Regions from separate parts of the Gluconobacter japonicus genome, predicted to be linked through region 3. Evidence: riboswitches for the same ligand, from Rfam matches in the RefSeq annotation. Region 3 holds a riboswitch; each other region holds the start of a gene.
The links. A riboswitch is a leader RNA that binds a small molecule or an ion and turns the genes downstream of it on or off. The one in region 3 is predicted to bind cobalamin.

Region 1: linked by a shared signal. The riboswitch ahead of HKD32_RS08810 (TonB-dependent receptor) and the one ahead of metE (5-methyltetrahydropteroyltriglutamate--homocysteine S-methyltransferase) in region 3 are both predicted to bind cobalamin.
Region 2: linked by a shared signal. The riboswitch ahead of HKD32_RS08930 (CbtB domain-containing protein) and the one ahead of metE (5-methyltetrahydropteroyltriglutamate--homocysteine S-methyltransferase) in region 3 are both predicted to bind cobalamin.
Region 4: linked by a shared signal. The riboswitch ahead of HKD32_RS08910 (DUF1636 family protein) and the one ahead of metE (5-methyltetrahydropteroyltriglutamate--homocysteine S-methyltransferase) in region 3 are both predicted to bind cobalamin.

The regions. Positions count from the first base shown of each region.
Region 1 covers NZ_JABCQN010000003.1:509,185-517,020, reverse strand. Annotated here, with positions in the region: gene HKD32_RS08815 (TonB-dependent siderophore receptor) at 1-1,139, opposite strand, end outside; cobalamin riboswitch at 1,488-1,689, shown strand; gene HKD32_RS08810 (TonB-dependent receptor) at 1,784-4,009, shown strand; gene HKD32_RS08805 (ABC transporter ATP-binding protein) at 4,024-4,770, shown strand; gene HKD32_RS08800 (ABC transporter substrate-binding protein) at 4,767-5,717, shown strand; gene HKD32_RS08795 (FecCD family ABC transporter permease) at 5,714-6,709, shown strand; gene HKD32_RS08790 (SDR family oxidoreductase) at 6,717-7,472, opposite strand; gene HKD32_RS08785 (GntT/GntP/DsdX family permease) at 7,512-7,836, opposite strand, start outside.
Region 2 covers NZ_JABCQN010000003.1:541,424-549,259, reverse strand. Annotated here, with positions in the region: gene panS (ketopantoate/pantoate/pantothenate transporter PanS) at 1-274, shown strand, start outside; partial or broken gene HKD32_RS08960 (LysR substrate-binding domain-containing protein) at 256-1,161, opposite strand; gene HKD32_RS08955 (NAD-dependent epimerase/dehydratase family protein) at 1,279-2,169, shown strand; gene HKD32_RS08950 (M20/M25/M40 family metallo-hydrolase) at 2,208-3,926, opposite strand; gene HKD32_RS08945 (histidine phosphatase family protein) at 4,063-4,617, shown strand; gene bluB (5,6-dimethylbenzimidazole synthase) at 4,607-5,245, opposite strand; gene HKD32_RS08935 (CbtA family protein) at 5,268-5,984, opposite strand; gene HKD32_RS08930 (CbtB domain-containing protein) at 6,000-6,218, opposite strand; cobalamin riboswitch at 6,254-6,391, opposite strand; gene cobS (adenosylcobinamide-GDP ribazoletransferase) at 6,388-7,155, opposite strand; gene cobT (nicotinate-nucleotide--dimethylbenzimidazole phosphoribosyltransferase) at 7,152-7,836, opposite strand, start outside.
Region 3 covers NZ_JABCQN010000001.1:167,651-175,486, forward strand. Annotated here, with positions in the region: gene HKD32_RS00705 (beta-N-acetylhexosaminidase) at 1-4, shown strand, start outside; gene HKD32_RS00710 (M13 family metallopeptidase) at 139-2,208, shown strand; gene metE (5-methyltetrahydropteroyltriglutamate--homocysteine S-methyltransferase) at 2,252-4,564, opposite strand; cobalamin riboswitch at 4,681-4,884, opposite strand; gene HKD32_RS00720 (ArsR/SmtB family transcription factor) at 4,952-5,878, shown strand; gene metF (methylenetetrahydrofolate reductase [NAD(P)H]) at 5,909-6,775, shown strand; gene HKD32_RS00730 (HAD family hydrolase) at 6,822-7,487, shown strand; gene HKD32_RS00735 (LacI family DNA-binding transcriptional regulator) at 7,528-7,836, opposite strand, start outside.
Region 4 covers NZ_JABCQN010000003.1:533,412-541,247, reverse strand. Annotated here, with positions in the region: gene cobT (nicotinate-nucleotide--dimethylbenzimidazole phosphoribosyltransferase) at 1-201, opposite strand, end outside; gene cobU (bifunctional adenosylcobinamide kinase/adenosylcobinamide-phosphate guanylyltransferase) at 262-792, shown strand; cobalamin riboswitch at 830-1,063, shown strand; gene HKD32_RS08910 (DUF1636 family protein) at 1,184-1,576, shown strand; gene cobW (cobalamin biosynthesis protein CobW) at 1,573-2,625, shown strand; gene cobN (cobaltochelatase subunit CobN) at 2,633-6,001, shown strand; gene cobG (precorrin-3B synthase) at 5,998-7,182, shown strand; gene HKD32_RS08890 (precorrin-8X methylmutase) at 7,179-7,820, shown strand; gene HKD32_RS08885 (precorrin-2 C(20)-methyltransferase) at 7,817-7,836, shown strand, end outside.

The sequences.
Region 1 (7,836 bases), on a different contig from region 3:
GCGTTATAGGCATTGAGATATGCATATTGCAGCATTGTATCGGCTGTTCGGTGCCGATAGTTGATGCGCCCGCGCCATCCATGTGAAAACAGATGCTCAAGTTGAGCTTCTACTTCCGTCATGGGTACTTCGGATTTCCCCCAGTTTGCGCCAACAAACGTACTGGTTGGCAGCTTCAAATCCGCACCGTTGCTGGCACGGGGAAGACCCATGTAGCGCGTTGTGTCGTTGGTCTGGGATGTGACTGAAACAGTCAGCGTGTCACGGCGGGTCAGATGGACATCTGTCACGCCATAAATCGTCCAACGACGGTCGTAGGCGTTGTTGTAGAACTGATTGCGATCAGTCCCTGCAAATACGAGACGGGCAGAGATGATCTTTGAATGTGCGATGGGTCCACCCACATCCAGTGTGGCGTGATAGTTATTCCATGACCCGGCAGAGAACGAGGCATTTCCCTGGAAATCGTTGGTTGGACGCTTGTGCACGAAATTGACGCTACCACCAGGTGTGCTGGAGCCCTGTAGCATGCCATCTGGCCCGCGTAGAACCTCGATACGGTCATAGATTGCCAGATCATACTGCTGGCTGAGGGTCAGTCCCCCCATGGATGGAACGCCGTCATACTGCGCCTGCAGAGTAAATCCACGCGCTGTGTATCCGCCAGTTCCGTCTCCATACATGTTGACGTTGACACCAGCGACCTGTTTGAGCGCAGCATCAACCGTATTGAGATTCTGATCTTTCATCTGCTGGCTGCTAAGCACCGAGATGGATTGAGGAACGTCCATGGGCTTAAGCAGCATCTTGGTCGTAGAAACAGCCGAGACAGTATAGGTGCCGGTCCCATCCGTAGATGCGTCCTTGCGGTGACCTTCTACAAGAAGTTGTTCGATGCTTCCGGGAAGCTGGTTGTCGTCCTGGGCGTTCGAATGCGCTTGTGTTTTGCTGTCCTGGTGAACGGAAGGGGTTTTGGCCGAAGCCGTGGGAAGGAGTTTTTTATGTCCGTCTTCAGGTTTCCCAGTATCATCAGACGTAGCGGCAAATGCGCCAGTCCATGACCCGGACAGCAAAAAAGCTGTGAACAACGCAGGATAAAGCTTCTTCCGGGGTAAGGAACCCGACAGGACAGGTTTCATGGAATGGTCTGACTACCTCCAGCAAGAATGAGTGTTCGCGGGAATGTTACATATATTTCTGCGAACTTTTTATGAAGATGATACTCATTCTCAGAAAGAGCAATATGAAAGTTAAATGTTTTTTCAATATAGAAGTGTTGCGAAGCGATTTTCCAAGAGTTTTCAGAGGTATCATAAGCCTTGGAAAACCTTTGATATATATACCCCATAGGGGAATCGTTCAGAGCAGGTCTGCCGCGCTGGCTTGTCTCACTTCGTCAATATTGCAATAGCAAAACTAAATTTAATTCAAAAAAGCATATTGTTATGTTATAACATATATGTTTGACTGTTCTGGAGTTTCGGTTATGTCCCTTGCTCACGGATGGTTCCCCGAGAGGGGATGAAAAGGGAACGCAGTGAAATGCTGTGGCTGCCCCCGCAACTGTAAGTGGTGAGACAGGCCACACGGAGGCTTTTACGCCCGACCACTGGAGCGCCTGCTTTGGGAAGGTTTGTGACCTGTCATTGATCCGCGAGCCAGGAGACCTGCCATCGAAAATGGTTACAGACGAAGCGGAAGGGCGGGGTGCACCGGACGCAGTGAGGGTCTCTTTCTCTCACTCATCGTAGTGACGCATTGTTGAGTGAAGTTTGCGTTATCCATGAGGAAAAAGAGTTTTGTTGGTGTACTGCCTGTCGCAGCACTCACCGTGTGCCAACCAGCATTTGCCCAGACGGAAGATGTTCGGAAGACCGAAACAAAAGCAAAAGAAGAGCACATCACCGCACATGGCCGGGTACAGTCTCTTAAAGACACAGCGGCAATTGGCGGACGGCTTGGACTAACGGTTCAGCATAACCCTGCAACCATCAACGTCATCCAGCGAAGCGTTATGGAGCAGCGGGGCTATGCTCATGCTGAAGAGGCCGCCGATAGTGCTCCGGGCGTGTCATCTGGTGGCTCTCCCGGAAGTCCGGCCCAGATGATGATGCGTGGCTTCAGTGGGAATCAGGTTCTGATCCTGCGGGACGGGATCTATTATGGCCCAACCACCATGGTGAACCGTCCACTTAACAGCTTTAATCTGGAGAGCGTTCAGGTTCTTAAAGGTCCATCATCCGTTCTGTACGGACAGGGTGCTGTGGGCGGGACTGTGGACATGCGAACACGCGACCCTGCATTCGATGGTCCTCATGCGAATGCGCTTGTGTCCTATGGCAGCTTTAATACCTGGAATGCAGGTGTTGGAGGCTCTGTTCCTATCACCAATACCTTGGCAATCCGCAGTGATTTCAGCCGCACGTCCTCAGACGGGTATGTCGCAGGGGCTGACCCGCACAGTAACGATTTTACAACTACATTGCTCTGGCATCCGTCTAAGAAGTTCACAGCCCGTCTGAGTGTGGACTATCTCACAGATCGGCTTTCAACCTATTACGGAACGCCTCTTGTTCCACTCTCCCAGGTGCATGATGGGGTCGGCGGTTTGCTGTCTTCCTCCAAAGGGCTTGGGGTCAGCCGGTCTTCACTATGGCGATATTACAATACAAAGGACGCCAAAGCAGGCTCTGTCAACGTAACACCCACACTGCATTTAACGTGGCAACCCACTGTAAATACAGCTTTTCATAACAAAACTTATGTCGTGTATGCCAATCGTACATGGAACAATACTGAGTCCTATAGCTATATCAGCACCCCGGGCCAGACAGATGCGAGCGGAAACGCAATCGCTCCAGGACGCGTCGGTCGTGATCGGTTCTATGTTTACATGAACCAGCATCAGGTTGGAGACAACGTGGATGGACAGTTTGATTTCCATCTCTTTGGAATGAAAAACCGTCTCGTGGTCGGCGGGGATGCCTATTATGTACGGCTGATCCGAAACCGTGGGTTTCCTGATGCTAATTATGCAGACAGCGTTTCTTTGGCCAGCCCGGAACGGACGCAAACGGGTAGCTTTGCCGGCGAGTATCCTTACACAAAGTCACCCACAACAATGGTTGATGCCGGTATCTTCATGGAGGATGTGCTGACAATCCGCGATAACTTTCGGGTTGTAGGAGGCTTTCGTTATGACTGGCTGAAACTGGATCGTCAGAATTACAGGCAGAATGGGACTTTTAACGCGGGAACAAGCTTCAAAGGCACCTACCACCCTGCCAATTTCCGTATTGGCCCTGTTTATGATCTGACGGACAACATCAGTCTTTATGGTGTTTATACGACCGCCGAGGACCCACCAGGCTCTAATATTTTCCTCGTCAACAAAGATCAGTTCAGTCAGTTGAGCCGCTCTCGACAGGGCGAAATCGGAGCCAAGGGGTCGTTCTGGAAAGGGCATCTGACCTCGACGTTATCCCTCTACGATATCCGGCGAACCCACGTTCTGGTCGCAACAGGGGTCGATACCGTTGCGACGGCAGGTGTGCAGAAATCCCGTGGTGTGGAATGGCAGGGGGATCTGGCACTTGGCAAACACTGGAGCCTCTCCGGAAACGTCGCATACACGTGGTCGCGATATGGCTCTTTCCATCCGTCAGCATCGGTGAATGCGTCAGGCAATCAAGTCCCGAATGTTCCTGCGGTGACGGCTAATCTCTGGGGTGTCTGGTCCCGCATTGCGGATCTACCCGTCGATCTTGGAGCAGGAATGCGGTACGTCTCTGCACGTCAAGGAGATTATGCTAACACACTGAGTTTGAAAGATTATGCTCTGGTTAATCTTTTTGCTGCATGGCACGCTTATCGTGGTGTCACGGTGTATGGCCGGATTGACAATGTGGGTAACAAGCACTTCATCCAATGGGCTGACACAAGCTATCCAAGCGAAGTGATGCTCGGAGCCCCACGATCCTTTTCCATCAGCCTTCAGGCCGGCTTCTGACAGTGTCAGACATCATGCTGCAGGCTGAAGGATTAGGATACGAGGAGGCCTTGGCTCTGGCGGATTTCTCCGTCAGGGCTGGTGAGCATATTGCGATTATCGGGCCGAACGGTGCCGGCAAGAGCACTTTGCTAAAACTCCTGGCAGGCTTGTTGAAACCCTCTAGTGGCTGCGTCACACTTGCTGGCCAACCACTCCACAATCTGACACGGCGAGAAATTGCTCGGCAGATTGCATGGTTGTCCCAAAGCGATGATGTTGCATCAGAGTTTCTTGTCTCTGATTACGTTGCTCTTGGCCGATTGCCCTTTCAAGGGATTGAAGATTCGGCGGAAGGGAAGACCGCAATACAGACTGCCATTCATCATTGTCGTATCAATTCGTTAATGCCACGAACCATGGGAGGCCTGTCAGGCGGAGAGCGCCAGCGTGTTATGCTGGCGCGCTGTCTGGCGCAAACCCCTCGTATCCTACTGCTGGATGAACCGACCAATCATTTGGATTTATCTGCACGTTCAGAACTGCTGAACCTGCTTCGAACGCTTCCCATGACTATTCTTGCTGTTTTGCATGATCTTTCTCTTGTTCCTGATTTTGCAGATAGAACGCTCCTGTTGAAAGAGGGACGTCTGATTATGGATGACGCGTCACGGAAGGTTCTGTTTTCGCCGATGTTCGAGCTGGCATTTAACCAGAAAGCGCATCAGGTTACGCTCGACGATGGACATGTGTCGCTTTTGTTCAGACCGATACAGCCGTGAAAAACTGTCTGAAAGCATTTGGTCTGGGCACGCTTCTGAGTATTCAGAGCGCATTTTCTTATCCGGTCACGATCCAAAGCTGTGGTAAGCCAGTAACCATAACGCATAGGCCAACCCATGCCGTCATTCATGATGTCAACATGGCAGAAATGGCTTTTGCGCTTCACTTACAGCCATTCATGACGGGAGTGACCGGAATTTCTGGCTGGAACAAGCGAACACCCGTATTCGAGAAAGAGCTCGGCGATCTTCCGGAAATCGCTACACATTATCCAACGCTTGAGCAGCTTCTGAACGCTGGAACGGATTTTTTCTTTGCGGGCTGGAACTATGGAATGCACGTGGGAGGGGACGTCACACCGGAGACGTTGGCCGCACAGGGTATTCCGACGCTTGTTCTCTCCGAGAGCTGCATGAGGGCGGGACAGGTCTCTGCTCTTCCGACGCTGGACCTGCTGTATGGTGATGAAGACCGTTTGGGACAGGTTTTTGATCGCACGGCAGAAGCTCAAAGCCTTGTAAATGGCTGGAAAATACGAGTTCAAGCTGTTCAGAAGCAGCTGGCAGGGCGTCCTCCTGTGCGCGTGTTTCTTTATGATAGTGGCCGGGATCGTCCTTTTACGGCCGGGAAATATGCCCTTGCGACAGAATTGATGCATCTGGGAGGTGGGCAGAACATTTTCAGCGATCTGCCGACAAACTGGGGACCTGCCTCATGGGAAAGCGTTGCCGTCAGAGATCCGGAAGCTATTTTGATCGTCGATTACGGTGACGGTATTCAACAAAGCCTGGCGTTTTTGAAAAGTCATCCTCTTTTGATTGATATTGCGGCGTTAAAAGCTAATCGTATTATGGCTGTACGTTATGATGAAATGACGCCTTCTCCAGCCAATATTGATGCCATTGAAAAAATATCAGTATTTCTGCATCCCGAGACTAAGCCATGATTCGGAAGAATAGTCTTTGTGTTGCCATACCTATCATTGTAGGACTTTGTTTTCTGGAAATTGCGCTTGGTAGCGCGTCGTTATCCTGGCAGGCGTTAAAAGCGGCTTTCTGCGCAGGGCCTTACAGTCATGACGTTGCTGCACGCATTATATGGTCATTACGGATACCCAGATTTTTTCTCGCTTTTCTGACAGGGGCTACGCTTGCCGGGGCAGGTGCCCTTCTTCAGGCCGCAACACGAAATCCTCTGGCCGATCCCTTTCTGTTTGGTCTGTCCTCTGGGGCAGCAACAGGGGCCGTTGCGGTCATCGTTTTATGTGGTGACATGCTCGGAATCTGGACAGCAGCAGTTGGAGCTTCAACGGGGGCATTGTTTGCTACGGCTACCCTGCTTCTGCTGATTGCTGTCAGAAGGAAGAAAAATCGTGTGATCTCGACTGAGCGTGTCTTGCTCTCGGGGCTTGCGGTCTCATTTGTTTTTTCAACACTGACCAATCTTCTGATTTTCTGGGGCGACCGAAATACGGCACAATCCGTACTCTTCTGGACGATGGGAAGTTTTTCCGGTGGGTCGTGGGCAGCAATTCCAATCGTCGGTCTTGGTTTTCTGACAGTTTTATTGGGCGGTCTGATCTATCGCAGAGATCTTGATGCCCTGATGGCTGGTGAAGAAACGGCTGCTTCACTTGGCATCCATGTTCAGAAACTTAGGCTTTGTGTTCTAGTAGTTTGCGCTTTTGGCTGTGCCATGACAGTCGCTTTGTGTGGTCCTATCGGTTTTGTCGGGCTGATTATTCCACATCTTGTTCGTCCACGCTGGGGCAGCGCTCTGAAAAGAAGTTTCATGCCAATTGTGGTTGCCGGAGGGATGCTGACGGTCCTGGCAGATATCCTGAGCCGGTGCCTGTTACCGTCTCAGGAACTGCCAGTCGGGATTGTAATTTCAGCAATCGGCGCAGCATTTCTACTGGCTCTGCTCCTGCGCCGATAAGCTTCTCTTAAAGCGAGACGGTGATCCCGCCGTCCACATACAGAACGTGACCATTTACAAAAGAGGACGCCGAGGATGCCAAGAAGATGCAGGCTCCGGTCAGTTCATCCAGCTGACCCCATCGTCCGGCAGGAGTGCGCTTCTCCAACCATTGTGAGAACTCTGCGTCATTGACGAGGGCGGCATTCAAAGGGGTATCAAAATACCCAGGCGCGATTGCATTGCATTGCAGGCCATGTCTGGCCCATTCCGTGGCCATCCCTTTTGTCAGGTTTCCAACGGCCCCTTTGGTTGCAGTGTACGGCGAAATATTCGGGCGGGCGAGGGCTGTCTGCACACTCGCGATATTAATAATCTTTCCGCTCTTTCGACCTAGCATATGTTTTGCGACAGTCTGACCAACATTGAAAATGGATGTCAGGTTTGTTTGGAGAACCTTCTGAAACATCTCCGGCGGAAAATCCTCTAGAGGCGCCCGATGCTGCATTCCGGCATTGTTGACGAGAATGTCGATCGGGCCAGTTTCAGCCTCAAAGCGATCAATCGCAGCTTTGACAGAAGCATGATCCGTAACGTCGAAAGGGAGTGTTTTCACACCGCCCAGTTTCTCAGCCGCAGCAAGCAGTTTTTCAGGATCACGACCGTTGAGAACAATTTCGGCTCCCGCAGCTTGAAGCCCTTGGGCCAGACTGAAACCAATTCCCTGAGATGAGCCGGTTACGAGAGCACGACGGCCCGTCAGATCGAAAAGAGTAGTACTCATGGTGGAGTTTTTCCCTGTGTATATCTGTAATCGATGCTGTCAGATGACCATGGACGCCCCGAGGCAGAACAGGAGCCCCAGAACCGCAATAATCGTTTCCAGAACCGACCATGTTTTGATGGTCTGAGGGACGGTCAGGCCAAGATATTCCTTCATCTGCCAGAACCCGGCGTCGTTCATAGGACCGAAAGCGACAGATCCTGCACCCGTCGCAATCACCATCAGTTCAGGTGACACACCCTGTGAATGAGCCAAAATAGGGCCTGCGATACCGGAAGCCGTGCTCATGGCGACAGTGGATGAACCACAGGCAACACGGACAATTGCTGCCAAAAGCCAAGCCAGAACCAGAAGGGGTACATGT
Region 2 (7,836 bases), on a different contig from region 3:
TCTGCACAATGCTATCGGGCTTGCGGGAGGGTACTGGGGAGGGCGACTTCTGGGTTTTGATGAATCCGTTTGCCGAACACTGGCTCTTGAGGTCGGGATGCAGAATTCTGCACTCGCAGCCACATTGGGCCGTCTGTATTTCTCCCCCGTTGCAGCCCTTCCAGGAGCTGTGTTCTCGGTCTGGCACAACGTGTCAGGGTCTGTTCTCGCCACAGTCTGGGCTGGCCGCCCGCGAAAAGAGAAAAATTCTGACACTCAGGATGCCGCCAGATAATACTGAAGGCGAGGGACCATGAAATCCAGAAAGGCTCTTACTCGGGGTGGGCTCTGACGGCCTCCCGGATAGAGCGCATGAATGTCTTCTTCATCCTGCACGCCTGCATCAGCCAACACTTCGATCAGCCGCCCTGCCTGAATATCATTCCGCACATGATATTCGCCTAACCGTGCCAATCCCGCACCCTGAACGGCCAGCCTGCGTACGGTTTCCCCGTTGTTGGCCAGAAGCGGCCCGCGCACTAGCCGATCAACCAATCAACCTTTTTCATGAAGAGGCCAGACAGGCGCTGATCGTTGGAAATTGAAACCCAGACACCGGTGATGGCTCAGATCTCTGACAGTCTGAGGCGTTCCATGTCGGGCCAGATAGGCAGAAGAGGCCACGATCTTGCGTGGAGCAGATCCAAGATGCCGGGCGGTCAATCCTGAATCCTGCAAACGCCCTACCCGGAACGCAACATCCGTTCGATCCAGATAAAGGTCGGTCATTTCGTCTGACAGGGAGAGGTCAATCACAATATCCGGGTAAGTCTCCCAGAAAGCAGGCAGAAGGGGTTCAAGCCCAAGCGTTCCGAATGCAACCGAAGCATTCACCCGAACCGTACCCTGTGGCTGCATGTTGCCGGTCGTTAGACTGCGTTCAATGTCATCAAGGTCCGCAATCAGGGCTGTGGCCCGTGCGTAATAAGCTTGCCCTTCCTGTGTCACGGAAAGGCGACGTGTGGATCGTTCAATCAGACGCAATCCCAGACGTGCCTCGATGCGTGCAATCAGCTTGCTGACCGTCGAAGGCGTCATTCTCAGAAGACGCGCTGCCTCTGAAAAACTGCCACTTTCCACAACGCGCACGAAAACCTGCATTTCGCGGACGCGATTATCCACAACGCCACCTATGAATTCCTTTCATAGGTTTTGTGCAATCTGAGGGAATTATCAAGTCTCAAAGAAAAGATCATCTTCCCCTCACGTTCTAGCTTTACTGAAGCAGAGGCAAAACAGATGAAAATCTTCATCACCGGCGCAAGTGGCTATATCGGGGGTTCCGTCGCAGCCCATCTCGCCGCAAATGGCCATCAGATCCGAGGCCTGATCCGCGATCAATCCCGCGCGGGAGAACTTCGATCTTTCGGCATCGAACCCGTTGTGGGTACCCTCGACGATAGCGACCTTCTGATGGTCGAGGCACAGAATGCAGATGCCGTGATCAATGCAGCTGACAGTGATCACCGTGGTGCAGTTGAAGCGCTCTTGAAGGGGCTCGAAGGCAGCGGAAAGCCGTTTTTGCATACAAGTGGCAGTTCTCTGGTCGGAGACGAAGCCCTCGGTGAACCTTCCGATGCGATTTTTACGGAAGAAACTCCTGTAACTCCGGCACCTGACAAGGTCGCGCGTATCGCAATCGATACTCTCATTCGGAATGCCGCACCTGATATCCGCTCAGTGGTTCTGTGCAACACCATGATCTACGGACGCCATCTGGGGCCAGTTTCGCAAAGTGTTCAGATTCCGCCTCTCGTGGCGCAGGCCCGGGAAAGCGGCATCAGCCGACATATCGGCCGTGGTCTCAATCGCTGGTCAAACGTCCATATTGCAGACGTTGCCGTGTTATACGAACTGGCTCTTACGAAAGCGCCAGCTGGCAGTTTTTATTTTGTTGAAAACGGCGAAGCATCGTTTCGTGAAATCACGGATGCGATTGGTGCCGCTTTAGGCCTTGGGCCATCGAAGGATTGGGCCCCTGAAGAGGCGATCAAGCGCTGGGGCCGTGAACTTGCAGTGTTTGGCCTGAGTTCCAACAGCCGTGTCCGGGCTGACAAAGCGAGGAGGGAACTTGGCTGGACACCAGCCCATCGTTCATTGACGGACTGGATCCGGCAGGATCTTGCCTGAAAATATCCGAGTGGAACGAACCGCTCGGATATTTTCTCTTAGTGAGCCGAGCGGGTGTTGTCGCTCTTCTCCCGAATGGCCCGGAATTCCGAACCACCCTTCCAGGTCGGCCAGTCATGCGAGAAGGCGGCGCTATAGCCAACCTGACGCACGACTTCAACGTCCTGCGCCGCGCCGCGCACATCCCAGTCGGCGCTCCAGGCATCACAGGCCTGATGGTAGCAGGCCATATAAGACGTCAGCCACTTGCTGCCTGCTGCTGTTCCGCCATTGAGCAGATCGAACGGGCCAGCCATGTCCATCACGGCGAGAACGGGCACGCCAGCTCGCGCGAAGGGCAGGTGGTCTGCACGATAGAATGCGCCACGTTCCGGCATGGCTTCCGGCTGCGTTGTACGGCCCTGCTTTAGAGCTGCTGCAGAAAAGTCATCCTGAAGGGTATCCTGACCCGCGCCGATGATGAAGGCATTATGGGCCGGTCCCGCCATCTGAAGAACATCCATCGTCAGATTGGCAGCAGTCTTGTCCAGCGGGGCGAGCGGATGCGCCACATACCAGCTTGATCCCAGCAGACCACGCTCTTCACCCGTCCAGGATGCAAAGCTCACAGTGCGCTTTGGCTTCGGGCCGTTTTTGAAAGCACGCGCGATTTCAAGAACAGCGGCAATGCCGGAACCGTCGTCGATCGCGCCACGGCGGATGACGGTGTTACCCTGTGCATCGGTGCTCTTGCCAAATGCATCCCAGTGAGCACCGAACATGACGGTTTCATCCGGATAGGTCGAACCTGTGATCTTGCCGATCACGTTCTGGCTCTGGAGATGATCCACCTTGACCGACATATCAAGCGAGAACGTCGTGTCATGAATATTGACCGGGTGGAAGTCTGGCGAACGGGCCTGACGACGCAGACGATTCAGATCCAGACCGGTCTGGGCAAAGAGCGCATGGGCCGCATTGCCTTCGATCCAGCCAATCAGCGGAACGGACTTCAGATCCTTGTCGTCAGGCAGGATGTCATATTCCTCACCCTGCGGCGCAACAACGGTGCTCCACGGATAGGATGCGCCCGGCGTGTCATGAATGATGAGCGCACCTGCGGCACCGCGACGGGCTGCTTCCTCGAACTTGTACGTCCAGCGGCCATAATAGGTCATGGTCTTGCCGCCAAAACGTCCGGCTACAGGCTCTTCTGGTCCAGCGTCAAAATCCGGATCGTTGACAAGAAAGACCGCAATCTTGCCGTGCAGATCAACCTGTTTGAAATCGTTCCAGCGACGCTCGGGAGCCGTAACGCCATATCCAACAAATACCATCGGAACATGGGACAGGCGCAGACGTTGGATGGGCTGCAACGTGGAGAGGGCCACGTCCTTAAGCTGGTGCAGTTCCAAAGTATGACCGCGCGTGGTGACGGTCGCTGTGGCTTTCGGGTCAGGACGGGTGCGGATCATCGGGACGTTCTGCGTCCAGCCGCCGTTCTCGCCACCCGGTTCAAGACCGATCTTCTGATACTGCTCGATCAGCCATTTGACCGTAACGGCTTCTCCCGGCGTGCCCGGTGCCCGGCCTTCGAACTCATCCGACGACAGCACACGCATTGTCTCGGACATCCGCGTGGGATCAATGGGGCCGGAGGCGCCGGTGTTGGGAGCTGCCTGCGCGGTGGAAAGGCCAATTAAAAAAGAAGTTGAAGCGAAAGCCGCCAACCCGGTGGCCAGTCGTAAACGCTGGCGGAAAGACAATGTGTGCATCATGTCCTCAGTGTGTTTTGAAGATAGGTCTAATGAGATAACAGGCACTTTACACATCACACGGCCGTTCCGGAAATGGTCTAAAATCGCTTGTAGGGCGGGTTGACGAAAAACATGCGCCACCCCCATGTTTCCACACATGAAACTTGCCACACTCCCGGTTCTTCTCTCACGTCATCCACAGGTCGCAGATGCCGAAGGCGTCTGTTACGGACGAAAGGATATGACGCTGATGGCAGGATGGGAGCCAGTTGCGGCTGGCCTGTTGACGCTAGCCAAGGGAATTGGCAGCTCAGTTATTTATACATCCCCGTCTTCGCGTTGTTTGGCTGTCGCGCAAAAAATGGCAGAGCGAAGCGGTTTGCCAGTGTTGCAGGATGATCGTCTTCAGGAACTGTATTTTGGATGTTGGGAGGGGCTGGCTTGGGCTGATATTCCGCGTCAGGCTCTGGACCACTGGGCTAGCGATCCAGAGGGTTTTTCTCCACCCGGAGGAGAAAACGGAAAAAGCCTTCAGGAGAGAGTGCAGGCTTTCTGGTCGGACCTGCTTCGGCTAGCGCGACCAGCTCTGGTCATTTCTCATGGTGGACCATTACGCCTGCTGGACGGTCTGGCCCGCGGAATAAAGCAGCCGGATCTTCTGGCGCCCTCCATGCCGCAGGGAAGCAGCCGACTGTACTACGTTAGCGTCTGATCCACTGACGACGTTCCGGATTCCGTTTTTCCCAGCCCATGCGCTCCAGCTCAGGCGTATCAGCTTGTTCTGTCGGGTATCCTACGCAGAGATAGGCTACGAGATCCCAGTTGGGTTCAGCGTTCAGTATTGTTGAAACGGTCTCAGGATCAAGAATTGACACCCATCCGAGCCCGGCCCCCGATGCTGTTGCCGCAAGCCAGAAGGTATGGATTGCCATGACGGCAGACCATGTCGTGGTTTCGGGCATTGTTGCGCGTCCAAGGCCATGCCCCTGATCTGGTGTGGTTTCGCAAAAAACTGCAACATGGTGAGGAGCATCATCCAGCCCGGCCAGTTTGAGACTGGCATATCCAGCTGCCTGTTCTCCGTCATATCCCTCAAGTGCGCGGGCATTGCACGTTTCGAAGCTTTTTCGAACCGCTGATTTCCGGGTTTGATCTTCCACAAGAACAAAACGCCACGGCTCGCTCAATCCTACAGAAGGAGCGAGCGTTGACGCCTGAAGCAGATCATCCAGAAGTGCAGGAGCAACAGGTTCACGTCTGAAATGACGGACATCCCGGCGCCAGGTAAAAAGACGCTCAAGATCAAGCCGAAAATCTTCAGAAAATGCAGCAGTTGTCACAGTTTTTTCTTTTCCGAACTTTTCAGTCGACTTGTTTCTGAAGGACGCCAGCCGCCAGCGGACCAAAAAGTAATCCGAGCGTAATCCACAGAACGGCCTGCATTCCAAGCGCCGCTTCACGAAACCGCCAGAGAACCGTCGCAGGAAAATCCGTAGGCACTTCATCAATATCAGGCATTCCAGCTTGAGCTGCCACGATAAGGCTGATGAACACTGCAATGGTCACAAGTATGCCATTCCATTGACCAAGGCGCCGGATAAGAGGTCGGCTGGTCATGAAAGCGGCGGTGGCTGCACAGAGCGAAAGAAGGATCATCCCGAAATAGGTTTCAGTTCGGAGCGTGATCGTTTCAGGTAAACCTACGGCAGGAGGGTTGGGAGGATATTTCAGATCCGGGACAAGCACAAAAATTACGAAGGCAGCGGCTGCCAGCAGGGCTGAAAGTGCGCGCGGCGAAAAGCGCCCGATACGACCGTAGGAAAAAGCGAAAACCGTTGCGAAAATCCCGCCATACGCTGCACCGTACATGACAGCAGCCGTTAGAAGCCCAAAGGAAGCCTGTACGGATCGGCTGACCAGTTCAGGTTCGGGTAACTCCCCAGAAGCAAGATCTTTAGCACTTTCGAAAGCGATGGCCAGATTGACCTGAGGCTCCCCAAAGATACGAGCGAACAGAAATGCGAGAAAAGCAGCAGCAACCCCGGCCATCATGCCGCGGGTCAGAAGGCGACCAGCCATGTTTAAGACCTGCCGTTAGTGGCAGGGGAAGCCAAGCAGATGACGGCCATCATGAACGAATTCATGCACTTCGTGGCCTGAGATCAGGGATGTTGCACCCTGTTCTGCGCCTACAAAGTAGAGCAGTATCAGGCTCAGTATGACTGTAAAAACAGTCCACGGCACAAGAGCACGAACGGGAATAGCAATCGGTGCTGGGGTGCTGCTGGAAAGTGAGGAGAGGCTCTGGCTCATGATGGGCTCCGCAAGGAAAATGTGCGTTCTGCGGTGAAAACTGCTTCGGAAAAGGAGGTCTGACTCCGCATTGAGATGGCAAATGCGTTACAGTGGCGCGACCGCACCGGGTTTACACCGGTTTCCCCTTATTTTTCTGGTTATCAAAGTAATCTTCCACACAGGCGTGTCAACTGTTCCCTGTCGCAACGAGTGCTGTCAGAATAACACACTCCGTGATGCTGGCTGTGGCTCCCAGAACATCACCTGTATATCCGTTTAAAAACCGCTTTGCCGTAGCTCTTGAGACCGCTGCGACGCACAGAGACAATAGACACGTTAATACAGCGATACGGGATGAAACGCAGAGCACCGTGACACAAAACGCCGAGAACAGGCATCCCAGGACCTGATTCCGCGTCAACCTCTCCAATTGTCGTGCCAGGCCATTGTCCCGAGCGGGACGCAAAGTAAAAGGCAGAAGTGGCAGCACAGCTCTCGATAAGGTGCCTGTCAGGGCAAGAGCAGGAATGACCAGAATGATTGGTAATGCAGCAAGTGCTGTAACACGGATCAGAAGGCAGACCCCGAGTGCCAATGCTCCGTAACTTCCAATCCTGCTATCACGCATGATCTCCAGTCGTCGCTCTGCAGTATAACCGCCGCCACAGCCATCAGCCATATCGGCCAAACCATCTTCATGCAGGCCTCCTGTCAGAAGGATCTGTATTGCAATGCTCCAGACTGCCGCGACGGTAACCGGCACATGAACAGCGCATAGGCCCAGAAAAACAAGGCCGGTTAAAACACCTACAAAAGCGCCAATAAGTGGCCAGCACCAGACCGACCGGGACAAGGACCATTCCTCTCCCGTGACGCGCAGCCATCCCAAGGGAAGACGCGTCAATAACCCGGCACCACAGGCAATATCTTCCCGAATGGTTCGCCAGAGTTTCATTCTGTTGAGGGCGCGGACTTCTGGGAAACAGAAGCTTCCGCGAATGTTGCCATGCCATTATGGCAGGCTATGGCGCCGCGCAGAAGCGGAATGGCCAGACCTGATCCTGATGCTTCTCCCAGTCTCAGTCCGAAATCCAGAAGAGGTTCCAGCATGAGAGATGCAGCCAGGTTGCGGTGCCCCGCTTCTGCGGAGCAATGGGAAAGACGTGTATGATCAAGTGCTTCCGGGACTATCTTCACAAGAGGAAGAATTGCCGCGGTACATACAAATCCATCGAGCAAGACGGGAATGCCATGATGACGCGCGGCCAGAACGCTTCCCATGATAGCTGCCAGCTCGTATCCACCAAGGTGGCGGGCGACCTCTAATGGGTCACTCAGAGTGCCCCTGTGAAGCGTGATGGCCTCATCAATGACCGCTGCTTTCAGCTTGAGCCCGTCATCGTCAAGTCCCGTCCCACGACCAGCCCAGTCTTTGCCTGTTCCGCCCAGAAGGGCCGCGCATAGAGCGGCGGCGGGTGTTGTATTGCCAATTCCCATTTCACCGGGGCAAAACAAATCTGCGTCCTTGGGCACAGCTCTGTACCCGACTGAAACAGCAGACAGAAAATCTTCTTCCGTCATTGCTGCGGTCTGTGAAAGGTCTTCCGTTGCCTGCAGGTTCTGAAGGCAAACCACG
Region 3 (7,836 bases):
CTAACAGTGTTGGTCATGCCCCGCTTTTCAAAGCGGGGCATAATTTTTGCGTCTTATTCGTTTCGACCGTAAACTTACAATGCAGGCCCGAGGGCAGACCAACATGGCCTGCCAGATTTTCATGATCGGGCCTGTTGTATGACTCAGAAGATATTTTCCCGTAAAGCAGTTCTGCTGCTGTCCGCTAGTCTCGGATTGGCAGCAGCGCCTTCCGTTGTTTCCGCAAAGCCGACTGTACCGCTGATCACATACGATCAGTATGGACTTGATCTCGCTGGGCGGAATACGAGCGTAAAGCCGGGGGACAGTTTCTTCGATTATGCAAACGGCAACTTCCTGAAGACGCTCGAAATCCCATCGGATATGAGCAGCTATGGCCCGTTCAACGCTCTGGCCGAAACCTCCCGTCAGCGCATCCAGTCCATTCTCAAGGATCTGTCCGCACATCCGGTCGATCAGCCGCAGACAATCAACGAGAAGCTCGGCACATATTATGCATCCTTCATGGATGAGAAGGCCGTTGAGGCTGTAGGGGCTAAGCCTCTTGATGCTGAAATTGCCACCATTCACCAGATCAAGGATCTGAAGACGTTTGCACAGTTCAGCGGTGCATCGGCGACGACATTTGGTTCATCCCCGTTCTCAGTGGATGTAGAGGTTGATGCGAAAGATCCAACGAAATATGCGCTCAGCATTGATCAGGCTGGTCTGGGCATGCCGGATCGGGACAACTACCTGAAGCCGGAATTCGCCTCCAAGAAAGCGGCTTATCAGGCATACGTCACGAAGCTTCTGACACTTGTTCACTGGGCTGACCCTGCGAAGTCTGCTGCGGATATCGTGGCGTTCGAGACGGAAATCGCCAAGGTTCACTGGGCGCGGACAGAACTGCGTGACCCGGACAAGACTTACAACCCGATGACCGTGGCCGCACTGGTCAAGAGCACGCCGTCTTTTGACTGGATGACATGGCTGCTTGCAGCCGGTGTGCCTGAGGCGGGCCTGGAACAGCGGACCGTCATTGTAGGGGAACCGTCCGCGATCAAGGCTGAAGCGGATCTGATCGCAAAGACTGATCTGAGCACGCTGCGGGCCTGGCAGGCTTTTCACACGGCTAGCAATGCTGCGTCCTTCCTGTCCGATCCGTTCGTGCAGGCGCGCTTTGCCTATGCAAAAGCCATGTCTGGCCAGCCTGCTCTGGCGGCGCGCTGGAAGCGGGGTGTGGACTTCACGAGTGGTGCCATGGAGATGGCGCTCGGCAAGATCTATGTGGATCGGTATTTCCCGGCTTCGGATCGCGCTGCCATGCAGATTCTGACGGGCAACCTGAAGGCAGCGTTCCACAATCGTCTCGAACACAACACATGGATGAGCGCGCAGACGCGTGAAGCCGCGTTGAAGAAGCTGGCCAGTTTTGAAATCCAGGTGGGTTACCCGAACGAATGGCGGGATTATTCCGATCTGGTTGTGAAGAAGGGTGATGTGTACGGCAATGCCGAGCGCGCTTTCGCTTTCGAGTGGCACTATCAGCTCAGTCATCTCGACAAGGTTGTTGACCGCAACGAGTGGTTGATGTCCCCCGCAACGGTGAATGCCTATAACAACCCGCGTTTTGTGGAGGTTGTGTTCCCGGCTGCAATCCTTCAGCCGCCATTCTTCAACCCGAAAGCTGATCCGGCTGTGAATTACGGGGCGATCGGTGGCGTCATCGGGCATGAAATGACCCATTCCTTTGACGACAAGGGCCGCAAATACGACGATAAGGGGCGTTTGCGGAACTGGTGGACAAAGGAGGATGAAGAGCGCTTCCAGAAGCTGGCGGACCGTTTTGGTGCACAGTACGACGCCTTCGAAGTGCAGCCCGGCGTGCATGTGAATGGCAAGCTCACGATGGGCGAAAATATTGCCGATCTTGGTGGCCTGACATTGGCGCTGGATGCTTATCATGCGTCCCTGAACGGCAAACCAGCTCCGGTCATTGATGGCCTGACGGGCGATCAGCGTGTGTTCATGGGGTGGGCACAGGTCTGGCGTGAGAAGCTGCGTTCGGATACCGAGAAGCAGCTTGTCGTTATCGATCCGCACTCCCCGCCGAAAGCCCGCGTGAACATTCCCATGCACAACGTTGATCTTTGGTACAAGGCCTGGAACGTGCAGCCGGGCGACAAGTTGTATCTGGCACCCGATCAGCGCGTCAAAATCTGGTAACGGCGTATGATGGGGTGGAGAGCCACCCCATCTACTCGCGGGTTTACGGACGCATATAACGGGCTGCCGCAACCATGTTGATGAGCGCAGCTTTCGTCTCCGGCCATTTGCGGGTTTTCAGTCCGCAATCCGGATTGACCCAGAGGGCATCCGGACTGATGGCTTTGCTGGCAGCCCGAAGCAGGTCCACCATTTCCTCAACAGACGGCACGCGTGGCGAATGAATATCGTAAACGCCTGGCCCGATTTCTGCGGGATAGCGATAGGCTGCGAACGCATCGAGCAGTTCCATGCGGGAACGGGCGGTTTCAATCGAAATCACATCCGCATCCATTGCGCCAATGGCAGCAATGATGTCGTTGAATTCCGAATAGCACATATGGGTGTGGATCTGCGTGGCATCCTGCACCCCCGAGGCTGAAATGCGGAAACTTTCCACGGCCCAGTCCAGATAGGATTGCCAGTCTGCACGACGAAGCGGCAGGCCTTCACGCAAGGCGGCTTCATCAATCTGGATAATGCCGCACCGGGCTTTTTCCAGATCACACACTTCATCCCTGATGGCGAAAGCGATCTGTCGGCAGGTTTCCGAACGCGGTTGATCGTCTCGTACGAAAGACCAGTTCAGGATTGTGACAGGCCCTGTCAGCATGCCTTTCACGGGGCGGTTGGTGAGGGATTGGGCATATTCCCACCATTCAACCGTCATGGCTTTTGGACGTGACACATCCCCGAAAATGATGGGTGGCCGGACATAGCGGGACCCGTAGGACTGAACCCAGGCATGTTTCGTGAACGCAAAGCCGGAAAGCTGCTCCCCGAAATATTGCACCATGTCATTGCGCTCAAACTCGCCATGCACCAGCACATCAAGATCAATATCTTCCTGCCAGCGGATGGTCCGAGCGGTTTCTTCCCGCAGGAAGACTTCGTAAGCCTCGGAAGAGAGCTCTCCCCGGGCATGATCGGCACGGGCTTTGCGGACTTCAGGTGTCTGGGGGAAGGACCCGATGGTCGTCGTCGGGTAAAGCGGCAGTCTGAGTTTGGACTGTTGCAACGGACGGCGCGCGGGGAAGGGGGAACGGCGCTGGGCGAGAGCTGGGTTGCGATCCGCAGAGCGTACCTGAACGGCAGGATCGTTGATTTTTGCAGAAGATCGGCGTGCCTGAAGAGCCGCAGCATTTTCGGCCAGAGTGGCCTGCACGACGTCTCGCCCTTCATTCAGGGCACGTGCCAGTGTGTGTAGCTCCTCGATTTTCTGAACGGCGAATGCGAGCCAGGATTTCACATCCACGTCCAGATCTGTCTCCCGTTCCAGATCAATTGGCGTGTGGAGAAGGGAGCAGGATGGCGCGAGGATGAGGTCACGCTGGCGGGCCAGCGGTTCAAGATTGTCCAGAAGTACGTTCAGATCGGCCTTCCAGATATTCCGTCCGTCCACCACGCCGAGAGACAGCAGCAGATCTGGTCGTGCTTTCTCAAGAATAGATGCAAGTTGTTCGGGAGCGCGGACTAGATCCACATGTAGACCGTGAACTGGCAGGCTTAGGGCGATGTCCTGATTGTCTCCGAGGGCACCGAAATACGTCGCGAGCATCAGTTTCAGGTCTGGAACAGCGGCTGTCAAAGTGTTGTAGGTCGTTTTGAAAGCTGCGGCAGCATGTCCCGGCAGATCCAGAACAAGGCACGGTTCGTCAATCTGAACCCAGTCCACCCCTTCTGTTCGCAGGGCCTTCAGAACCCGTTCATAAACGGGCAACAGGACAGGAAGCAGATCAAGACGATCAAACGCCGGGCCGTCACATTTTCCCAGAAGCAGGAAACTGACAGGACCGAGCAGAACAGGGCGTGTCTCAATCCCAAGCGCCTTGGCTTCCCGATATTCGTCCACCGCTTTTGTGGAGGCGAGGCGGAACGTCTGGTCTGCTGTAAATTGCGGGACAAGGTAATGGTAGTTCGTGTCAAACCACTTGGTCATTTCGGCGGCGGGAACGTCCTGAGGTGCGCCATGAGCATGACCGCAACTACACTCCTCGGATGCCGTCTGGGAGCCGCGCGCCATGGCGAAGTAGGTTCCCAGATCCACCTTGTCCCTCACATTGCCATAAATGGGGGGAACGGCGCCGACCATTGCGGATGTATCCAGCACATGATCGTAGAGTGAAAAATCGTTGGAGGGGATGATCTCTGCGCCGAGATCTTTCTGGCGCTGCCAGGCTGACGCCCGAAGGGACGCAGCAGTGGAAAGCAGATCATCGGCGGAAGAATGTCCCGGCCAGTACTGTTCAAGAGCGGTTTTCAGTTCACGGCGGGTGCCGATACGCGGAAAGCCCAGAGTTGCGACGCGGACAGTCATGAAAGCCTCGACAGGTTCGTGGCAGTGCGCTCGCAGGGCATGCAGGATCGTTCACGCCCCGAACAGGAAATGTGCGGCGTGGAGACATGCGTGACCCTTCCGGAACGCCCCGCCGGAGGATGTTATGTGCCGTGGCAGGTCTCCTGGCTTACGGGTCTTCGCGCTGATTCCGCCTTCCCGGACTTTCATCCAGTGGCCTGTGTGGAATCGGCACTCGCCGCTGACAGTTGCGGGGGCAGCGCCAGCTTTGCACCGGCTTCCCTCTTAGCCACACCAGATGCGCGAACATCCGACATGGAACCATGACAAGCCTTATGACTGCCGCATGTTCTGAAAAAGAGTCAATATCTCTTGCTCATATAAAGAACTCCTTATATGTAAATCCATATGGAGCAGGCACTTACTATTTTTCAGGCCTTGGCGGACATGACCCGTCTGCGGATTCTGGCCCTTCTGCGCGAGATGGAACTATCCATCGGCGAGGTGGCGCAGGTGCTCGGGCAAAGTCAGCCCCGCGTGTCACGGCATGTTAAAATCCTTGCCGACGCAGGGCTGATTGAGCGTCGTAGGGAAGGAAGCTGGGTGTTTCTGACGCTAGGGACGCCGGAAATTCTTGAACCTGTATTCATGGCGTTGGATCGTTGGACTGTGAGGGAGCCGGCGGAAATCCGGGCAGATCGTATTCGCTTGCAGGCGATCCGGGATGTCCGCGCTATTGCAGCGGAAGACTGGTTTGAAACCCATGCCGCGGAGTGGGACGCATTGCGCTCTCTGCATGTGTCGGAACGGGAAGTCGAAACTGCGATTGTGAAGACGCTTTCAGCGTTTCCGATCGGGCGGCTCGTGGATATAGGCACCGGAACCGGCCGCATGATGGAGTTGCTGGGAGGGGGAGCCCAAACGGTCATTGGGTTTGATCGCAGTCCCGCCATGCTTCGTCTGGCCCGAACCAAACTGGCGGCGGCGGGTCTGGAGCAGGTCGATCTGCGCCAGGGAGATTTTCAGGCTCTTCCCTTGCCAGAGCACTCTGCGGATGTCGCGATCATGCATCAGGTTCTGCATTACGCGCAGCATCCGGCGGCAGCCATTGCAGAAGCCGCCCGTATTCTTGATGGAAACGGTCGATTGCTGATCGTCGATTTTGCGTCCCATAGCCGTGAAGAACTTCGCACGCGGGACGCGCATGTCCGCCTCGGCTTCACGGATGCCCAGATGGCAGCCTGGTTTCGTGCTGCTGGTTTGGTCCCTGCGGAGCCGGTTGCTCTTGAAGGCGAACTGACGGTCAAACTCTGGCTTGGCCAACGTCCTAACTGATCTCAAATATTGAACTAAGGAGCTGGCGTGATGGCCGCACAGACAGGGCCTCTGCCCGCAATTTCGTTCGAGTTTTTCCCTGCAAAGTCGGAGAAGGCAGCCGCGACGCTGTTGGAGAACGCAAAAACGCTTTCTGCTTTTGGCCCGCAGTTCATGTCCGTGACGTATGGGGCAGGCGGTTCAACACGGGACCGCACCTTGGCCACCCTGAAAGATATGGTTCGGGAAACTGGCGCGCCAATGGCTGGGCATCTGACCTGTGTGGGGGCCTCCAAGGAAGAGGTCGATGCCGTGGCCCGGGCATACTGGGATGCTGGTGTGAAGCACATAGTGGCCCTGCGTGGTGACCCGCCGCCGTCAGCCGGGGGCGTCTATGAGCCTCATCCGGAAGGTTACGCGGGGGCTGTGGATCTGGTGCGCGGACTGAAGGAAGTTGCGCCGTTCGAAATCTCCGTGGCGGCATACCCGGAAACACATCCTGCGGCACTTAGTCCGCAGTCGGATTTGGAGCATCTGCGGGCGAAAATTGATGCTGGCGCGGACCGGGCTCTAACGCAGTTTTTCTTTGAAGCGGACACATTCTTACGCTTCCGGGACCGGGCGGCTGCCGTTGGAATCGAGCAGCCGATTGTGCCGGGTATTCTCCCTGTTGGAAGTGCTGCACAGGCCTGGAAATTTGCCGAGATGTGCGGTGCAAACGTGCCGAGGTGGATGCGCGATCTGTTTGATGGGCTGGATGAGACGCCACAGACGCGGACGCTTGTGGCTGCGACCATTGCTGATCGTTTGTGTCAGACTTTGAGGGCCGAAGGTGTGGAGCAGTTCCATTTCTACACATTGAATCATGCAGATACAGCGTCCGCTCTCTGCCGCCTGCTCGGGCGTCGTCCCCTTTGAAGAGGCGGGGGCTGGATTTCCAGCCCAAACGGGGTGACAAAAGGGAATGACACGATTCCCGATCATTCTTCTCGACTACGATGGTACGCTGGCGGAAACGCAGCCGGCCATTCTTCGCAGCCTGAAAGAAGCCTTCGAGGCCAGTGGTTACGACAGTCCGTCCCCTGATGCTCTCAAGGCGGAACTGTCGAAGGGTGGGACGCTTCAGACGCTTTTTCAGGCTATCGTTCCGGACAGTGAAGACGAAGATGCCGGGGCATTTGTCCGGCATTACCGTGCCAGTTATCCAAGGGCCGATCAGGAAGAAACAGTTCTGTTCGATGGGGTGAAGCCGGTTCTGGAAGCTCTGAAGGGCAAAGGCGCAACGCTTGTTGTCCTGAGTAACAAGCATGCGCCGACAGTTCATAAAAGCATTGAGCGCTTTGGCCTGTCGCGCTGGTTCAGCGGCGTTATAGGCTCAGAGCCGCAATATCCCCATAAACCTGATCCCCGCGTCATGACGGATCGGGTGCGGCCTCTGTTCCCGGAAGCGGATTCTGCTGAATTCCTGATGGTAGGGGATACGCTGGCGGATCTGACCTTTGCCCGCAATACGGGTATCGCCTCCTGCTGGGCGAGTTATGGTCATGGTGCCGCGCAGCCCTGCATTGATCTCAGACCGGATTACCGGATTGATCGCGTTTCCGACCTTCTGAACGTCGTCAGCCTGTAACGGGGAAGCTCAGCCCTGGGAGGCTCAGCCCCTGGAAGGCTCAGCCCTTGGGGGCTGGGCCAATACTGCCGCGTTTCACGAGTTCTGTTTTGAGAATGACATTTTGACGGCCGTCCTGCTGCACTAGAAGGCGAACGGCTTCCGTGCCCTTTTGCTCATGGGGCTGGCGGATTGTGCTGAGATCTGCGGTCGCTGCGGCGGGAATATCGTCAAAACCAAAAATGGACACATTTTGCGGAATACTCAGCCCTGCCGCGCGAATGGTCTTCATGGCGCCGATAGCGACACGATCGCTCATCGCGAGGATCGCTGTGGGGCGTTCTGGCCGATTGATGAGAAAACGGGCGCC
Region 4 (7,836 bases), on a different contig from region 3:
GCCCTGCCATTCACCAAGCCAGAGCGCAAGTTCTTCAAGTCGCCCCAGGCTGCCGGGAGGTTTGGTCAGCAGGGCATCCCGTTGCCTGATGCGGTCTCCACAGGCACGATCTGGCTCAGGTAGCGACAGGCAGGCCGTCCTGAGGTCCTTCATGCTGGGGAAAGAAATGTCTGGAACGGAAAATGAAGCATCAGTCGGCATGAGGTGTCTTTTGTGCTGTTATCCGGGCACATGCAAGATAATGAGACGGGAGAAGACGTGATGCATTCGGATGGCCCAACAGGCCAGCGTCAAATTTCGTTTGTTTTGGGAGGGGCTCGATCCGGGAAAAGTAGCGTTGCTGAAGCCCTTGTCACTAGCCAACCTGCGCCATGGATCTATCTGGCGACCGGTCGTGCCTACGACGAAGAGATGCGCACCCGGATTGCTTTACACCGTGCCAGTCGGGGAGCCTTGGGATGGCAGACGATCGAAGAACCTTATGATATCGCGAACGTACTTCGGAATGCAGGGCCGGAACCTGTTCTGGTCGATTGCCTCACACTCTGGCTGACCAATCTTGTTCTGGATGAAAGAGATGTCAGCGCAGCGGTAGAAGACCTGTTGTCCGCGCTCTCAGAGCGCGCGCATCAGACCGTTCTGGTGGGCAATGAAGTAGGGCTGGGAATTGTTCCGGAGAATGCTTTGGCACGGCGTTTTCGGGATGAGGCGGGTCTTCTGCATCAGCGGATTGCTGCTATCGCGGACGAGGTGCTCTTCGTTGCTGCGGGGTTATCGCTGAAACTCAAGTAGGTGCCCTACAAGGCTTTTGACACTCCAGAATAGCAGCGATAGGAAAGAAAGTGATGGTTCCTCCGAAAGGAGGATGAAAAGGGAAGCTGGTGCGATCTTGTGGATCAAATCCAGCACTGCCCCCGCAACTGTGGACGGTTATCTGTCCTGCCAGCATGGCTTTTGGGCCATGCAGCCACTGGAAATACGTCCGGGAAGGTCTGGCAGGAGAGGAGGCGCTGAAAGCGTCTCGGCCGTAAGTCAGGAGACCTGCCATCGGAGCCAAGTGTCATGATCCGGCGGGGTGCCCGGACTGTGAGGGCGCGCCGTTGCGGTGGGTCCCCTCCGAACTCCGGAGGCCTTTTACTGCGCCTTTTGTTATGCCCGTCCGGGCTGCAAGAGAGACGAAGCCATGGCAGAAACCCTGCCTCAGACCAGACCCGTCCTGCATGTCTGCGTAACATGCCGTCGTGGATTGCCACTGACTGACGATCCCGTTCAGGGGCGTCAGCTTTACGAGGCACTTGCCCGGCATGCCGAGAAAGACAATTTCAGTATCCAGCCTGTAGATTGCATGGCCACATGTAGTCGCGGCTGCGTCGCGGCTGTGTCGATGCCGGAAAAATGGACCTTGATCCTTGGGCAACTTGGTCCAGAGAAAATCGAGGACCTACGGACGTTCCTAGGCCTCTATCGAGCCTCAAAAACGGGAACAGTCATGCCGTCAAAGCGCCCGGCTTCTCTTTCTGATATGATCCTCGCTCGTCTGCCAGCGTCTCTTTCTGTCTCACAGGAACTTTCATGATGTCCCAGTCCATTTCAGGTATCGGCCGCAAAATTCCCGTTACGATTATCACAGGCTTCCTCGGTGCCGGAAAAACGACGCTTTTGCGCAATCTACTGGCGCAAGCGAACGGGCGCAGGATCGCTATTGTGGTCAACGAATTTGGTTCTCTTGGGATCGATGGAGAAATTCTGCGCTCCTGTGGCATCGAAAACTGTCCGGACGAAGATATTGTCGAACTGACAAATGGCTGCCTGTGCTGCACCGTTGCAGACGATTTCATTCCCACCATGCAGGCCCTGATTGATCGTCCTGATCCGCCGGAACATATTGTCATCGAGACGTCCGGTCTTGCGCTCCCCAAGCCTCTCCTGAAAGCGTTCAGCTGGCCTGATATCCGTACACGCATGACGGTGGATGGCGTGATTACGCTGGTGGATGCACCTGCCGTAGCAGCAGGCCGTTTTGCCGATGATCCGGCTGCAGTAGCAGCCCAGCGGGCGGCTGATCCGTCTCTTGATCACGATAATCCTCTCGCTGAAGTCTATGAGGATCAGCTGAATGCGGCAGATCTGATCGTTCTCAACAAAACCGATCTTCTGGAAACCGTCGAGACGGATGCTGTCGAGGCAGCCATCATCAAGGCTGTCCCGCGTAAGGTCGTAACATTGCGGGCCGTTGAAGGACGTCTTGATCCGGCCGTTTTGCTTGGAATTGGAGCCAGTGCGGAAGATGATCTTCAGGCACGACCGTCCAATCACGATGGAGCGGATGATCATGAACATGATGATTTTGAGAGCTTTGTTGTTGTCATGCCAGAGCAGGTCGGTGTTGATGCGGTCCTGAAGCGCCTCAGTGACGTGGCGGGTACGTTCGATATCCTGAGAATGAAGGGTTTTGTGGCAGTACAGGGCAAGAAAATGCGCCTGGCTGTACAGGGCGTGGGAACACGCTTTCGTCATGAATTCGATGTGCCCTGGACAGACGGCACGCGTGACGGACGCTTGGTCGTGATCGGACAGACCGGTCTGGATCGCGCAGCCATCGAAGCCGCGTTACTGGGCGCCTGAGTTCGTCATGCATCTTCTTGTCCGCGAACGACATGGAATAGACGATCAGGACGTGGCCGAGGATCTCGACCATGCGCCAACGGACGTCGTGTTCCTGTCTTTTTCGGACAGTGATCTTCTGGCGCTGGAACAGGCCTACGAAAAGCTGAACGCCTCGTCCCAGGGAGGGGCTGGCTTCTCACTGAGATTGGTCAATCTCTCGCGGCTCAGACATCCGATGTCCGTCGATCTGTATATCGAACAGACACTTTCTGAAGCGCATTGTGTTGTGGTGCGTCTTCTGGGGGGGATTGATTACTGGCGATATGGTGCGGAAGAAGTCAGAAACTCCTGTGCCAGAAAGTCCATTTCGCTAGCCTTGTTACCGGGAGATGCTCGTCAGGACGCAAGGCTGGAAGAATGGTCCAATGTTCACGCGACCGATCATGAACGGCTCACGGGCTTTCTGAAAGAAGGAGGCCCGGACAACACCCGCCGTGCACTGATTCTGATGGCACATCTTGCCGGATGTGGCGCAGATCTGGCTGGGATGCCGGAGCCTGTGCCATATGCCGGGCTATATCGCGCCGGAAAGCCCAACCTCTCTTTGCAGACAACAGTTGTTTTCTATCGCGCCCATCTTCTTGCCGCAGATACAGCGCCCATCGACTGTCTGGCAGATGCCTTGGAGAGGGCTGGTCTCTCGGCAGACGTGCTCTATGTTTCCTCTCTCAAAAATCCTGACGTCGCCGAATACCTGCGTCATCATCTGACCCAGTCACGCCCCGACATCATCCTGAATGCAACCTTCTTTTCTGCTCGAGGAGAGGGCGGATGTTCTCCACTGGACGACGCGGATGTGCCGGTCCTTCAGGTGTTGCAACCCAATTCAACCTGTCAGTCATGGGAAGAGAGCGGACGCGGCCTGTCTCAATCCGATCTCGCGATGCAGGTTGTTCTTCCCGAACTGGATGGGCGGCTTCTGGCAGGACCTATTTCGTTCAAGTCAGAAACGGCTCCCGGGGATGCAGCGAGGCATGATCCTTATCCGGCAGGCATATCGGCTGTTGTCGCCCAGGCAAATGCGTGGGCAAGACTGAGGAATCTGAAGCCCGAAAGCAGACATCTGGCCTTGATCCTGTCTGACTATCCAAGCGCAGAGGGCCAGTCGGCTCACGCCGTTGGCCTGGATACGTTTGCCAGTCTGTGTGCCATTGTGGAAGCACTGAAAGACGAAGGGTACAGTTGCGGGGGCGCCGAAACATGGTCCAAAACCCAGTTTGCAAACTCGTTATGTAACAAGCCAGTCCAACAGCTTCTGAGCCTTCAGGAGTATCGGGAAGCGTTTGAAACTTTGCCGGACCAGTTCCGGCAGTCTGTTCTGACCGCATGGGGCGAGCCAGAGGACGACGCCGCTTTTCAGGACGATGGCTTCTGCCTGAAAGCCCTGAGACTTGGGCATATAGTCATCGCAGTCCAGCCTGATCGTGGCGCAGCACTGGACCGCAAGGCACAGTATCACGATCCTGATACGCCCCCGCGTCATGCCTATGTCGCGTTTCATCTCTGGCTGCGTCAAGTGTGCCAGATTGACGTAATGGTTCATCTTGGAACGCATGGCACTTTGGAGTGGCTACCGGGAAAAGCCGTTGCACTGTCGCAAGGCTGTGCTCCTGCTGTTCTGCGGGGAGCATTGCCTGTCCTCTATCCTTTTATCGTCAATAATCCAGGGGAGGCTGCGGCTGCCAAACGGCGTCTTGGTGCTGTTACCATCGGTCACATGACGCCACCTGTCATGAAGGCGGGGCTCGATGCCGGGATGGCCGAACTGGAGCAGTTGATTGATGAATTCGCGGAAGCCGACGGCCTGGACCGCCGACGGGGTGCCATCCTGCGGCGTGCCATTCTGGACCGTGCATCCGGAATGGGCTTGCTGGCAGAAAGCGGTGTAAAAGCGGGCGAGGGGGATGAAGCCGAGGCTCTGGCCCGTCTGGATGCCTATCTTTGTGATGTGAAAGATCTTCAGATCCGGGATGGGCTACATGTTTTCGGGAAAATCGCCCCTCATGCAGACAGGCTCGCGACGATGGTGTCTTCGGTCGCTCAGACGCCAGCGGGCGAGATTGCCTCCTTGATTGAAGCCAGTGCGGACGCGGAAATGGCTTCGCTGCTTGCTGGATTGGAAGGACGCCTTGTTCGACCTGGTCCTTCGGGCGCACCGACCCGGGGACGAGTAGATGTTCTTCCGACTGGCCGTAATCTGTTCACCATGGACCCTCGGGCCGTGCCAACGGCATCCGCTGTGGAATTGGCAAGAGCGCAGTCGCAGCAGATCCTTTTGCGACATCTTCAGGAAGAGGGCGAACCACTCCTGCGCATCGTGATGGATCTGTGGGGCTCTTCTACGCTCCGGACTGGTGGAGAGGATCTGGCACTGGCGCTTCTTCTGATGGGCGTTGAACCTCTCTGGGATGCGTCCAGTGGGCGTGTTTCCGGAATTGAGGTTACGCCAATCGCTGTTCTGGATAGGCCACGGGTAGACGTCACACTCAGAATTTCGGGTCTGTTCCGAGATGCTTTTCCCGGTCAGATTGCCTTGTTCGATCAGGCCGTTCAGGCCGTCTCTGCCCGCGAAGAAGGGGAAGAGTGGAACCCTCTCGCCGCCAGTGTCCACGATCTTGAAGGAGAAGAGCGAAAAGCGGCAACAGCACGGATCTTCGGAGCCGCTCCGGGAACGTACGGAACCGGTATTGAGGAAATGCTGGCAAGAGGAACGTGGGAGACGCGGTGTGAACTCGGTCAGTCCTATCTTGAAGGGAATGACTGGATGTATGGGGGGGGGCGTGACGGTACGCGGAATGCGGCAGCTTTGGCAGAAAAGCTCAAACAGACGGATGCTATTCTGCATGTTCAGGACCATGCGGAAACCGATATTCTAGAGAGCTCTGACGTAGCGGCACATGAGGGGGGGCTTTTTGCCGCTGCTGAGATGCTTGGAGCAGATCCTGCCCTCTGGCATGGCGACACATCCCGTCCGGACGCACCACGTCTGCGCGATACTGAAGCGGAAGTTGCGCGGATCGTCCGGGGGCGCTTGGCAAACCCGCGGTGGTTGGAGGGTATGCGGCGCCATGATTATCGTGGGGCCGCGGAAATGGCGCGTGGGCTGGATGCACTATGCGCCTTCGCGGCAACGGTGCCAACGCGGTTCGATCACCAATTTGATCTTGTCTTTGCGGCTACACTTGGAGACGAAACCTGCGATACGTTCCTGGAACGCGCCAATCCGCAGGCGCGACATGCGATGCGAGAGCGCTTTCAGGGCATGATCCGTCGCGGCCTGTGGCATCCCCGAAGCAATAGCGTAACAGCGTTTCTGGAGGGGGAGCAGGGATGAGCGATACCTCTCTGATCCGTGGCTGGTGTCCCGATCTTTTTGCGCCGATGAAGGCTCGCGACGGTTTTCTCGTGCGGATCAGACCTCCAATAGAGGGGCTTGATGCAAGGCAGGCGCGCGCGATAGCCGCAATCGCGTCTGAACATGGAAATGGTACAATCGAACTGACGAACCGGGGAAACCTGCAACTTCGTGGTTTCTCGCTGGACGGTGCTCATTTGGCCGGTAACATCGCAGTGGAATGCGGAATCGCTGACCCTAACCCGGCACGGGAGCGAAGACGGGCAGTTCTTGTTTCCCCCTTGGCTGAACATGATCCGGCCTGCCATCCTGATACACTTCTGGTCTCCAGAAGACTTCAGGTCGAGCTCTTAGCGCATGATCGGCTTGACAGCCTGAGTGGCAAGTTCGGGTGGGGTGTGGATGGCGGCGGTTTTGTGCCTCCAGGAGCCCTTTTCGCCGATATAGTTCTTCAGGCGCAGCAGGATGGGTGGGCCGTACGCTGTGGAGGCCTGACAACGGAGGTCCTGGACGAAGAACTGGCGGTCCAAAGGGTTGTAGCCCTCTCTGATGCGTTCGCCAGACAGCCAGACATCAGGCGTCCAGCCCATAATGATGGCGCCACAAAAGCCTTGTTGGAGAAGGTAGGGTTCCGGAAATATCTTCCAACCGAACCTGTTCCTGTTTTCGTGCTTCCTGTGGGCAAACTTCCCGGACACCGGGTCGGAATGGGGCTTCCGTTCGGTAGGCTGCAGGCTGCTGACTTCAGTTTTTTGGCCGAACAGCTCGGAGAAGACCGTTTGCGCGTGACGCCTTGGCGAGGTGTCATCATGCCTGAAAATACCACAAACCATCCTGATTTTATCGTGGACGCTGCTGACCCGCGCCTTCGGATTGAAGCATGTGTCGGTGTGTCAGGATGTGAAAGAGCAACAGAGGATGTTGCCGAAACTGCCCTGGCTCTGGCATCTGACGTTCCTCCTGGCTGTGTGCTGCATGTTTCAGGCTGCGTAAAAGGATGCGCTCATCCCGGCGCAGCAGATATGACGCTCATTGCCAGAAACGGACGATATGATGCTGTGCGCAATGGGTGCACGAAAGATACGGTCTCGTGGGCCGACAGGGACTTACCCGAAATCCGGGGCCTGCTATCCCGCGAACTGAAGGAGATACAGGCTTGAGCGCCGGACCTTATTCTTACGACTACATCCGGGATGGCGCTGCCATTTACGCCCGATCCTTTTCCACCATCCGGGGCGAAGCGGACCTGTCTGCTTTCACACCCGAACAGGCACAGATCGTGGTTCGCATCATTCATGCCTGCGGGATGGTTGATGTCGCAGGTTCAGTCAGCATGACCGCCGACCTCGTGAGGGCTGCACGAGACGCTTTGAAAGCAGGTAAGCCCATTTTGTGTGATTCAGAGATGGTCGCACATGGTGTGACACGAGCACGGCTTCCAGCGAATAACGCTGTAATCTGTACTCTGCGTGATCCCCGCACGCCGGAACTCGCACGGACCATTGGGAATACGCGTTCAGCCGCTGCTCTCGATCTGTGGGGAGACCAGCTTGAGGGAGCCGTTGTTGCAATCGGGAATGCCCCGACCGCCTTGTTCCATCTTCTGGAACTGATTGACGCGGGCGGCCCACGACCTGCAGCCATTATCGGTATGCCAGTAGGATTTGTTGGGGCCGCTGAATCCAAGGATGCCCTGGCTGAAAGATCAGACTTGCCGCATGTGATTGTTCGCGGGCGTCTGGGAGGAAGTGCAATGGCTGCCGCAGCCATCAATGCACTCGCTAGTGAAGCCGAATGACAGACGCTACGGTCTA